3 regions of the Sulfuriferula sp. AH1 genome follow, and region 1 is predicted to be linked to each of the others. Evidence: predicted binding sites of a transcription regulator. Region 1 holds the regulator's gene; each other region holds the start of a gene.
What was found. Region 1 encodes sigma-54, which starts transcription at its own class of promoters, with help from an activator protein. Its sites were predicted from a motif close to TGGCACNNTTCCTGCT; they were not measured.
Positions count from the first base shown of each region.

Region 2: a site for sigma-54 is predicted at 1,926-1,941, ahead of CAP31_RS06690 (TorF family putative porin). Genes of this name have one in related genera too.
Region 3: a site for sigma-54 is predicted at 1,159-1,174, ahead of nifH (nitrogenase iron protein). Genes of this name have one in related genera too.

Region 1 covers NZ_CP021138.1:2,637,573-2,641,232, forward strand. Annotated here, with positions in the region: gene hprK (HPr(Ser) kinase/phosphatase) at 1-376, opposite strand, end outside; gene CAP31_RS13255 (PTS sugar transporter subunit IIA) at 373-828, opposite strand; gene hpf (ribosome hibernation-promoting factor, HPF/YfiA family) at 835-1,170, opposite strand; gene CAP31_RS13265 (RNA polymerase factor sigma-54) at 1,193-2,623, opposite strand; gene lptB (LPS export ABC transporter ATP-binding protein) at 2,633-3,355, opposite strand; gene lptA (lipopolysaccharide transport periplasmic protein LptA) at 3,358-3,660, opposite strand, start outside.
Region 2 covers NZ_CP021138.1:1,312,771-1,316,430, forward strand. Annotated here, with positions in the region: gene CAP31_RS06680 (fatty acid desaturase) at 1-369, opposite strand, end outside; gene CAP31_RS06685 (ABC transporter substrate-binding protein) at 423-1,430, opposite strand; guanidine-I (ykkC/yxkD leader) riboswitch at 1,477-1,580, opposite strand; gene CAP31_RS06690 (TorF family putative porin) at 2,000-2,815, shown strand; partial or broken gene fmdA (formamidase) at 2,905-3,660, shown strand, end outside.
Region 3 covers NZ_CP021138.1:132,919-136,578, forward strand. Annotated here, with positions in the region: gene CAP31_RS00730 (hypothetical protein) at 1-378, opposite strand, end outside; gene CAP31_RS00735 (response regulator) at 435-860, opposite strand; gene nifH (nitrogenase iron protein) at 1,331-2,227, shown strand; gene nifD (nitrogenase molybdenum-iron protein alpha chain) at 2,412-3,660, shown strand, end outside.

The sequences.
Region 1 (3,660 bases):
CCATCAGCTCCGGGCTGGCTTGCGGCGAAGTAAACAGCGGCGTATGCGTGCGTTCGGAAGCTTCCAGCAGCTGGGACGGCACCGGCTCGCCATTAGCCACCACCACCGCGGCCAGCTCTGTCGAAAACAGATTGGTTACCGCATTCTGCAAACCGGCTTCGCCTAATTGGCGCAAATAGTCCATTTCCGCGCATCCCAGCACCTGTACGCGATTGGGATGCACAAAATTCAAATGCCCGACCAGCGCCAGCGAAGGCTTCTGCACCGTATCGCCCACCAGTTGCTTATCACCGCCCTCCTGCCCGGAAACCCAGGTCAACGCCAGCGTCTGGGCAAGTGCGGCAAACATCTGGCTAACGGGGATGGAGTTTGTCATGGCTGCCAATTACGGATCAGATCAAGCACGCCTTCACTGTCGGTGCTGGTCAGCAGCGCATCGCGCAAGGCTTTGTTGCTGAACAGCTGCGCGAGTTCGCCGAGTATCTGCAAATGCAGGTCAGTCGCCTGCATGGGAACGAACAGCATGAAAACAAGTTTGACCGGGAGGTGATCGGGAGCATCGAAATCAATCGCCGGCTCAAGCCGAACCAGCACGCCTGTTGCGGATTTCAAACCTTTGATGCGCCCGTGCGGTATCGCGATACCTTGCCCCAATCCGGTAGAGCCAAGCTTTTCGCGGGCGATCAGACTATCGAGAATAACATTGGGTGCGACACCCACTTCACTGCCAAATAATTGCCCAACATATTCAAAGAGACGTTTTTTACTCCCCATCCCGATATCGAGAAGAATATGCGAAATGGGGAGCAGCGGAACTATCTGATTCATTGCGGCTTATTCTTGCTCAACCACCGCTTGATGTTTGATGCCGCCACTGGCCTGATGCGAAGCGATGTTTTTTTCCTTGTGCTTCATGACCTGGCGATCCAGCTTGTCAGCCAGGCTATCGATCGCTGCATACATGTCGGACTCTTCGACCTGCACAAAGATATCCTTGCCGCTGAGATGCACGCTGGCTTCGGCGATATGCTTCAGCTTTTCTACCGTGAGCACGACATTGACGTCGATAACATGGTCAAAATGACGTTTCATGCGATCGGTTTTTGATATCACATACTCGCGAATCGCAGGGGTGATTTCCAGATGATGACCGGTAACTGTTAGATTCATGACATTCCCTTTCACTTGCTGGTTATAGCGCTTTGCGCTGGTTGGCGGGCGGAATTTGCATGGATTCACGGTATTTTGCAATCGTTCGACGCGCTACTACGATACCTTGCTGACCGAGAACCTCAGCAATTTGCCCGTCGGATAAAGGTTTCCTGGTGTTTTCCGCACTGATCAGTTGCTTAATTAACGCACGAATTGCAGTCGCCGAGCAAGCCCCGCCGGCGTCAGTATTCACATGACTGCCAAAAAAGTATTTCAATTCAAAGATTCCGCGCGGGGTCATCATGAATTTCTGGGTGGTCACGCGCGATACCGTGGATTCGTGCAATTCCACGACTTCGGCGATTTCACGCAATACCAGCGGACGCATCGCCACTTCGCCATGTTCGAAGAAATGGCGCTGCCTGTCGACGATACTCTGCGTCACCCGCAATATGGTATCGAAACGCTGCATGATGTTCTTGATCAGCCATTTCGCTTCCTGCAATTGCCCGGCCAGCTGCTGGTGATTGACATCGCGATTGCGCGACAGAATGTCTGCATACAGTTGATTGATGCGCAATTTGGGCATGGCATCCGGGTTAAGACTGGCTACCCATAAGCCTTTGACTTTCTTGACGATCACATCGGGAATGATATAACGCGTATCGGATGCGCCAAACGCCTCGCCAGGACGCGGATTGAGATGGGTAATCAGCTCGCGGGCGGCACGCAACGCCTCGTCATCACAATGCAACTTGCGCTTCAGTCCTGCATAATCATGCGCGCCCAGCGCCGCAAGATCATGTTCAACGATACGCTGCGCCAACGCCAGATGTGGAGTGCATTTCGGCAGGGTCTGCAGCTGCAATGCCAGGCATTCTGCGAGGTTACGCGCACCGACGCCCGTTGGCTCAAGATTCTGCAAATGCTTGAGTGCAATTTGCAGCTCATCCATATCCACTTCCAGCTCATCCGGCAACATTTCCGCAATGTCTTCCAGGCTCTGGGTAAGATACCCGCTTTCATTCAGGGCATCGATCAGCAGCAGAACCAGACGCTTATCGCGCTCCAGCAACGGGGTGAGATTGAGCTGCCAGGCCAGATGATCGCGTAGACTGATAACGTCTTGCGACGATGTCTGCGGTTCAAAATCATCGTCATCATTGTCATCGCCGGAACCGTAATTGGCAGACTCGTTCCAGTCCAGCTCGGCCAGTTCCCGCGGGGCGGTTTCAACCGGGGCATCCACAGTCGTCTCCGTGCTGCCGGCTACGCTCGGCTCATACTCAGGGCTGCGCATGCTGCTATCGTCGATCGCATCCACCCGCTCGAGCAGCGGGTTCTCTTGCACCATCAGCTCCAGTTCCTGATTGAGCTCAAGCGTCGACAATTGCAGCAAACGGATGGATTGCTGCAATTGCGGCGTCAGCGTGAGGTGCTGGGATAGTTTAAGTTGTAAACCCTGTTTCATGATCTGTCGTTAGAGGCGGAAATGTTCGCCCAGGTAAACCTTGCGGACACTTTCATTATGAATGATTTCCTCAGGTTTACCAGCAGCCAGTACCGTACCATCGTTGATGATGTAGGCCCGGTCACAAATACCCAGGGTTTCGCGTACATTATGGTCGGTTATCAGAATACCGATGCCGCGCTCGGTCAGGAACCGTATCAGCTTCTGGATATCGATTACCGCAATAGGATCTATGCCGGCAAATGGCTCATCCAGCAACACGAACCGCGGATTCATCGCCAGGGCACGGGCAATTTCGACACGACGGCGTTCGCCGCCGGACAAGCTCATTGCTGCCGAATCACGCAAATGCTCGACGTGCAAATCCTCCAGCAAGTCGTTCAAATGCTGCTCGATCTCGGCTTCGCTATATTTTTTCAACTCCAGAATCGCGCGTATGTTCTGCTCTACCGTGAGCTTACGAAATATCGAGGCTTCCTGCGGCAAATAACTCAAACCCAATGCAGCGCGCTGATGTATCGGCATCATGCCCAGATCGTGGCCATCCATCTGAATTTCGCCTCCATCCAGCTTGACCAGGCCCACGATCATATAAAAACACGTCGTTTTGCCCGCGCCATTCGGCCCCAACAGACCGACGACTTCACCCGGGTTTACGCTGATCGACACGTCTTTGACTACCAGACGCGATTTATAACTTTTTTTCAGGTGCAGCGCCTTGAGCTCGCTCATTTCTACTTACTCGCGTCCGGATTCAGACTGCCTGCAGGTTGCAACGGTAACGGCGTGGCCGGCGGCTGTGCCCCTGCTTTCGGCTTGGGTCGGATTACCGCATGCACGCGGCTGGGAGATACTCCCGGCGATTTCGCGACATTCGGATCGTTTTTCACCTCGAAATATTCGGTTGCGGTGTTATAACTCATGGTATTGCCACGCAGCTCATCCGCACCTTTTTTCAGCCGCGCATTGCCGGTCAACAGCACGGTATTCTGCTTGGTATCCATATCCAGCCGGCTCGCATAACCTTCGATATACTC
Region 2 (3,660 bases), 1.3 Mb from region 1:
GGCAGGCGACTTGAGCAGAAATTCCTTGAAGTCGAAGGTGATGACGTCGGCGCGATCGACGTGGTGACGCACATGCTTGCGCCGCAGGTCGTTGAACGTAGCGTAGCAGGAGCCGTTAATCCAGGTCATCAAGGTGCCCCAGCGGCCATTGTCAGCCGCGTCCTTGAATATGGAGTTATGAGCAAACTCGTGAAAGAAATAGCCGGACAGTATCAAGGCGTGCGCAACCAGCAGGGTGCCGATGATCTGGCCCGGCAAAGGTGCCAGTGCGAGCAGAATGACGCCGCCAAGATAAGCGCCTAATGTATAGGATAAGGCTATTACGTTCGGCAAGACACCGTCGGCGTAGCGAAATTTTTGTTGCAGCATGACATTCTCCTTGAGCAAGGTCGCCCCACGGGGGCGGGCGCGACCTGCCAAACTTACTTGACCAGCGATTTGACGAACTGGCTGTCGATCGTGGTTTCAGTTGCAGGAATGGTCGTGATCTGACCCTTGTTCTTGAGGATGCTGCTGATGACTTCGCCGCTGGCATAGTAGGAAGTGGTTTCCGCTGATTTGACGAAAGCCTTGGGCATTTCCGCCAGCGGGATGTTATACACGCCGCTCATCTGCTCCATGACTTCCTTGCCGCTGATACCCATGGCTTTGCCGATGATCCTGGCCGATTCGTCAGGGTGCGCTTTCATGTAAGCCATGCCGTCCACATACGCTTCGATCAGGCCTTTGATTTCCTTGGGGTGAGCCTGGATGTATTTCTGGTCGAATACCAGCACGTCAGCGATCAGACCCGGTGCATTCCTGGAAGAGAACACCACATGGAATTTCTTGCCGCCGCCCTGGCTCAGAATCTGCGACAGGCTCGGTTCATACGTTACGCCGACAGGGATACCGCCTGAGGCCATCGCGGCAGGCACGGCTTCCGGCGTCATCGGCACGGCTTCGTAGTCTTTTTCAGAGAGGCCGTTCTTTTTCATCGCGTAGGACAGCAGGAAATCGGATGGGGACAAAGGATTGAAACCGATTTTCTTGCCTTTGAAGTCGGTGACCCTGGTAATGGCGGTTGTGGCCACGATCGCGTCACCGCCGTTCGAATAGTCGATTGGCATGACTACCTTATGTGCCAGTCCTTTGGCGTCCGATCCGATCACCTGATCGTAAGTCAGCATGCCGCCGTCCACGGAGTGGCTGGCGATCGCAGTCGGGATAAGCGCAGGGTCGGTAAACATTTGCAAGGTGACCTTGAGGTCATACTTTTTGTAGAAGTCCTTGGCATCGGCAACGAAGAACGGGCCATAGCCTATCCATACGACGGTACCGATTTTCATTGAGGTGGCAGCGTGTGCAGCGACAGGATTGATGCTTGCCGCAGCAAGCATCATTGAAGCAAGGCAGATTTTCTTGAACGATTTGGCGGGTGCTATTGACATGACTGGCTCCTGTAAAGGTTAAAGGAAACGGGAAAGCAACTGCGCTCTCTCCCGGGCTTTTATCCCTCCGTGGAACCTCACCTTGAGGCCGGATCGCTCTCGGACCAGACATTCCATGTAACTGGAACCGGAACCCTAGCAATCCTGATACAGACATTTGTGTGAAAGCGCTGCCAGTGCAGCGGCAATCCCGTCCTGCCTTCTTTTACGCAAAGCTTGTGCCAGTTACCGGAAATGGACGAATGAATCAAATTAAAATCATTTGATTCAATGGGTTGATAATTTTTCTGGAAGGTGTGCGTCTGTATTCCGTGTCTGTTTATTCATGCATTATCCATCGTGAAAATGATCGATAAGGGTGCATGCTAACCCTGCCTTGCGCAGCTTTAGTGCATGCCAAATGAAGGATTGCAGCCGACCGAAAATGCCGGAAAATTAATATAACCGCATGAAACTTAATTAATATGCATTAAATTTTTCCCTTGATTCGATTTCTGGCACGGTAAATGCTGTCACACAACTGACATGTTGTTCTGTCGCTAATTTTTTCAACTTAGGGAGATTTCCTCATGAAGGTGTTTAAGTCTAAAGAAAGCGTTACCTCGGCTGCAGTTATCGGTGCATTAGGTTGCATGTTCGTATCCTTGCCTGCTGCAGCTGACGTGACCGGCCACCTTGACGTCGTGTCCAAATATGTCCTGCGCGGTATCACCACCACTTATGGTTCCAGCGGCATTCCAGGCGGCAACGCGAATGGCGATGCACCGGAGAGCGAAGGTCCTGCATTGCAAGGCGGTCTGGATTATGTGAGCGACAGCGGCTTTTATGCCGGCTGGTGGTTCTCGACTCTGGGTTACTCCTACAAGTCGTTTAACGGTCAGGGCACTTCCATGGAGCATGACCTGTATGCCGGATACAAAGGCAAGATCGGTGCAGTCGGTTATCAGATCGGCCTGACCAATTACCACTACGTGCCAAGCTCCAATGCCACCGGATATGAAACCATGCTGGGTCTGAGTTACAACCAGTTCGGTTTGAATGCGCAAACCTTGCTGAACGACGTTTCCTACGGTAACAAAGGCGACACTTACTTTACGGCGACCTATAACGACAGCGTCCATTTCGATGCGTTGCCGAAGGATCTCAATGTAAGCGCAGTCATCGGCTATTACACCTATAAAAAGACTGAAGCAACCAGTACTGATTTATATGTGCCTTACGCAGCCAATCAGGTTAACTCGGCATTCCGTCACGCGACGCTGGGTGTCAGCTATCCGTTCCTGAAGAATGTATCAGGTGGTCTTAGCTATATCTTCGGTGGCGAAAACCGTTACGGTATCAAGCAGGATAACCAGCTGGTCGGCAACCTGAGCTACACCTTCTAATGGTTGGGGCCGGGCAGAGGTCTGCTGCCCGGTCAACGGCTGTATTGGTCTTAACTGTTGATACGACAAGTGATTGCTAGGAGATTGCTGTGCCCAAGACGCTGATTAAAGTAGATCTTAATAAGTCCCCGAAGAACAGTCTGACGTGTTGCATAACCGGTGGCACCCGGATATCCCCATGGTAGCCATGGTGAAGCCTGGCGATGAGTTCCGCGTTGAATGCATCGACTGGACCGGCGGGCAGATTAGTAATGATGATAGTGCCAACGATATACGCGATGTCGATCTGACCAAGGTGCATTATCTGAGTGGCCCGATCGGTGTCGAAGGTGCCGAACCTGGCGATCTGCTGGTCGTCGATATTCTGGATGTCGGTGCATTTCAGGAGTCGGAATGGGGTTTTACCGGTCTGTTCGCCAAGGAAAATGGCGGCGGTTTTCTGACCGATCATTATCCGGATGCACGTAAAGCCTGCTGGGATTTTCATGGCATTTATACCACTTCCCGGCATATCCCCAATGTGAAATTCGCCGGCATCATGCATCCTGGTCTGATCGGATGTCTGCCTTCACGCGAATTGCTGAATGAATGGAACAAGCGCGAAGCCGCTCTGGTGAGCACCGATCCGGAGCGTGTGCCACCGCTGGCAGCCTTGCCCTATGCTGAAACGGCCCTGATGGGGCGGATGACCGGCGAAGCTGCGAAAGAAGCCGCAAAGGAAGCTGCGCGTACCGTACCGCCACGCGAGCATGGCGGTAACTGCGATATCAAGAATCTCTCCAAGGGTTCACGTGTCTATTTTCCGGTTTATGTCAAAGATGCCGGCTTGTCGATGGGTGATCTGC
Region 3 (3,660 bases), 370 kb from region 1:
GACCCAGAAGGTCGCGCCGCCGTATGGTATCTGGTACTTTTCGGAGATGTCGAGGTTGCCGGCAAAGAAGAAGTATTTGCCCATCGGTGACAATTTGTCGCCAACCTGTTCGCATAACAACTTCAGGTGAGCGAGTGATGGCGCGAAACCGGCGAGGAACGGAATGGTGGTTTCCCCGGCGGAAGCAACCATCATGACCTGATCGAGCTTGATTTCGGGCGGGCGTTTTTCGTCGGCCATGGATTCCTGGAATGCCAGTGCAATTTCACCGCGGAAGCCGAAACGGCCGGGTTTGGTGGTTGCGCCTTTGAATACGGGGCTGAGCAACAGGCCTTGCGCGTCCAGCTCGGCAAATGGGGTTTCGGTGATGAGGGTCATGGGATACTCCTTGGGTTGTGCAGAACATCTGCGGTTTAATTAAATTTAACTGTGTGTCAGCTTCGCACTACCGGGATGCTGATCGGCACCGCCCGTCCAAGCGCGGAATCTACCTTGCGGCGTACGGTTTCTATCCTTAGCGGTGTCAACAATGTGCCATCGGCTCCTTGCGCCAGCGCTGCCTTGACGGCGCTATCGTCGGCACTGTCGCAGACCAGCAGTATCCTGACGTTGTTCATGGCGGCTTTTATCAGATTGATGAGCGTCGCGCCTTCGCTGCGTATCAGCCCGATCCCCAGCAATACCAGATGCGGCGGCCATGCCTGCGATTTGTCGATAGCGGCGGAGACGCTCGACAGCACATGAGTTTCGTTTTCATCGGCCAGCATGAATTGCAGCCCCATGCTGTTGATCTCGTCGCTTTCCACTACAAATACGCGCTTGTTTTCTATCGAGCGCTGACTATCTACTCCGATCTGCATTGCAGTCTCCTGATTACATTTAGCAGGCACCTAAGCCATGCGACTTTACTACCTAAGCAAGCTTCATTCCCGCTATTTCAATTAATTGTTAGTCAACGCTGGGCACCCGTCTGAATGGGGTGTACAGGGAAAAATGCAAAGAATATGCAGCGTTGGTCGCATTCAGGCGGACTTGTATCGTTTGCTACAGAGACAGGGCATTTTGTGGGTTTTGCAACAGCCGGTTTGCAGCGTAAAAAGTACGGATATTGAAAATATTATTTAATATAATCAATGTTTTGTGTGTTTATTTTGCGACTGGCACGGCAGTTGCTATTACTGGGCTGCACCTAAAATGTTTTGCCGAACGAGTGACTTGAGACGAAGAATTATTAAGAGTATTCGGAGGGCGTCATGTCGGTCGCATGTTATCCGGAAAGTTGCCGGATTTTCAACTTGAACTGAACTTGTTTTTGTAAAGGAGCTGCAAAATGGCTGCATTAAGGCAAATCGCGTTTTATGGTAAAGGTGGTATCGGCAAGTCTACGACTTCGCAGAATACTCTCGCTGCACTTTCTGATCTGGGTCAAAAAATCCTGATCGTCGGCTGTGATCCTAAAGCTGATTCAACCCGTTTGATCCTGCACGCCAAGTGCCAGGACACTATCCTTTCACTGGCTGCCGATGCTGGTTCCGTGGAAGATCTGGAGCTGGAGGATGTGATGAAAGTCGGTTTCAAGGACATTCGCTGCGTTGAATCCGGCGGACCTGAGCCTGGTGTTGGTTGCGCAGGTCGCGGTGTTATCACCTCGATCAACTTCCTCGAAGAAGAAGGCGCTTACGATGGTATCGATTACGTTTCCTATGACGTATTGGGTGATGTGGTATGTGGCGGTTTCGCCATGCCGATTCGCGAGAACAAGGCACAGGAAATCTACATCGTCATGTCCGGTGAAATGATGGCCATGTACGCGGCCAACAACATCTCCAAAGGCATTCTGAAGTATGCCAACTCCGGTGGCGTGCGTCTGGGCGGCCTGATTTGCAACGAACGTCAGACCGACAAGGAGCTGGAACTGGCTGAAGCACTGGCAGGCATGCTGGGCACCAAGCTGATCCATTTCGTGCCACGCGACAATATCGTTCAACACGCTGAATTGCGCCGCATGACCGTGATCGAGTACGCACCCGACTCCAAGCAGGCTGGCGAATATCGTCAACTCGCTGACAAGATACACGCTAATGCAGGCAATGGCACCATCCCCACACCTATTACCATGGATCAGCTGGAAGACTTGTTGATGGAGCATGGTCTGATGCCAACCATCGATGAATCACTGGTCGGCAAGAGTGCCGAGCAACTGGCAGCTGAAGCAGCGGCAGCGTAATAGAACCGCAAGTCTGGCGCTGTCTGGTTGTGCAGAACAGCGCCGGGCGAGCGGCAGTACCGGGAGATCTCTGTAAATGGCTGCAGGCTTGTAGCCAAAGTCGGGAGCCATTTGCAGAGCGCTTTCGGAAGTACGGATGTTCTCAATGCAACGTTTTTTGATTTTTTAATGGCAGGAGGGCGAAATGAGCCTCACAGTAGAAGAAACCAAAGTACGCAACAAAGAGCTGATTGACGAAGTTCTCAAGGCTTATCCCGAGAAGAGTGCAAAACGGCGTGCCAAACACCTCAGTGTTCATGAGGAAGGCAAGTCCGATTGCGATGTCAAGTCGAATATCAAATCGCTGCCGGGCGTCATGACCATACGCGGCTGTGCCTACGCCGGTTCCAAAGGCGTGGTGTGGGGTCCGATCAAGGACATGATCCATATCAGCCACGGCCCGGTCGGTTGCGGTCAGTACTCCTGGGCTTCGCGCCGTAACTACTACATCGGCACCACCGGGATCGATTCCTTCGGCACCATGCAATTCACTTCCGATTTCCAGGAAAAGGACATTGTGTTCGGCGGCGACAAGAAGCTGGAAAAGATCATGGACGAGATTCAGGTGCTGTTCCCCCTCAACAAGGGCATCACCGTGCAATCGGAGTGCCCTATCGGCCTGATCGGCGACGATATCGAAGCAGTATCCAAGAAGAAATCCAAGGAATACGGCGGCAAGACCATCGTGCCGGTGCGCTGCGAAGGTTTCCGCGGCGTATCCCAGTCGCTGGGCCACCATATCGCCAATGACGCGGTTCGCGACTGGGTGTTTGAAAAAGCCGATCCGGACAAGAACAAGTTTGAAGCCACGCCTTATGACGTTGCCATCATCGGCGACTACAACATTGGCGGCGACGCATGGTCTTCACGCATCCTGCTGGAAGAAATGGGGCTGCGCGTGATCGCCCAGTGGTCCGGCGATGGCACCATTGCCGAGCTGGAAAACACCCCGAAAGCCAAGCTTAACGTGCTGCACTGCTACCGTTCGATGAACTACATCTCGCGCTACATGGAAGAGAAATACAACATTCCCTGGGTCGAGTACAACTTCTTCGGGCCGTCGAAAATTGAAGCCAGTTTGCGTGAAATCGCCAGCCACTTCGACGACAAGATCAAGGAAGGCGCAGAACGTGTGATCGCCAAGTACAAGGCGCTGACCGATGCCGTGATCGCCAAGTATCGTCCACGCCTGGAGGGCAAAACCGTGATGCTGTTCGTGGGCGGTCTGCGTCCTCGCCATGTGATCGGCGCGTATGAAGATCTGGGCATGAATGTGGTAGGTACCGGTTATGAATTCGGTCACAACGACGATTATCAGCGTACTACCCACTACGTCAAGGACGGCACGCTGATCTATGACGACGTCACCGGCTACGAGTTCGAGAAGTTTGTCG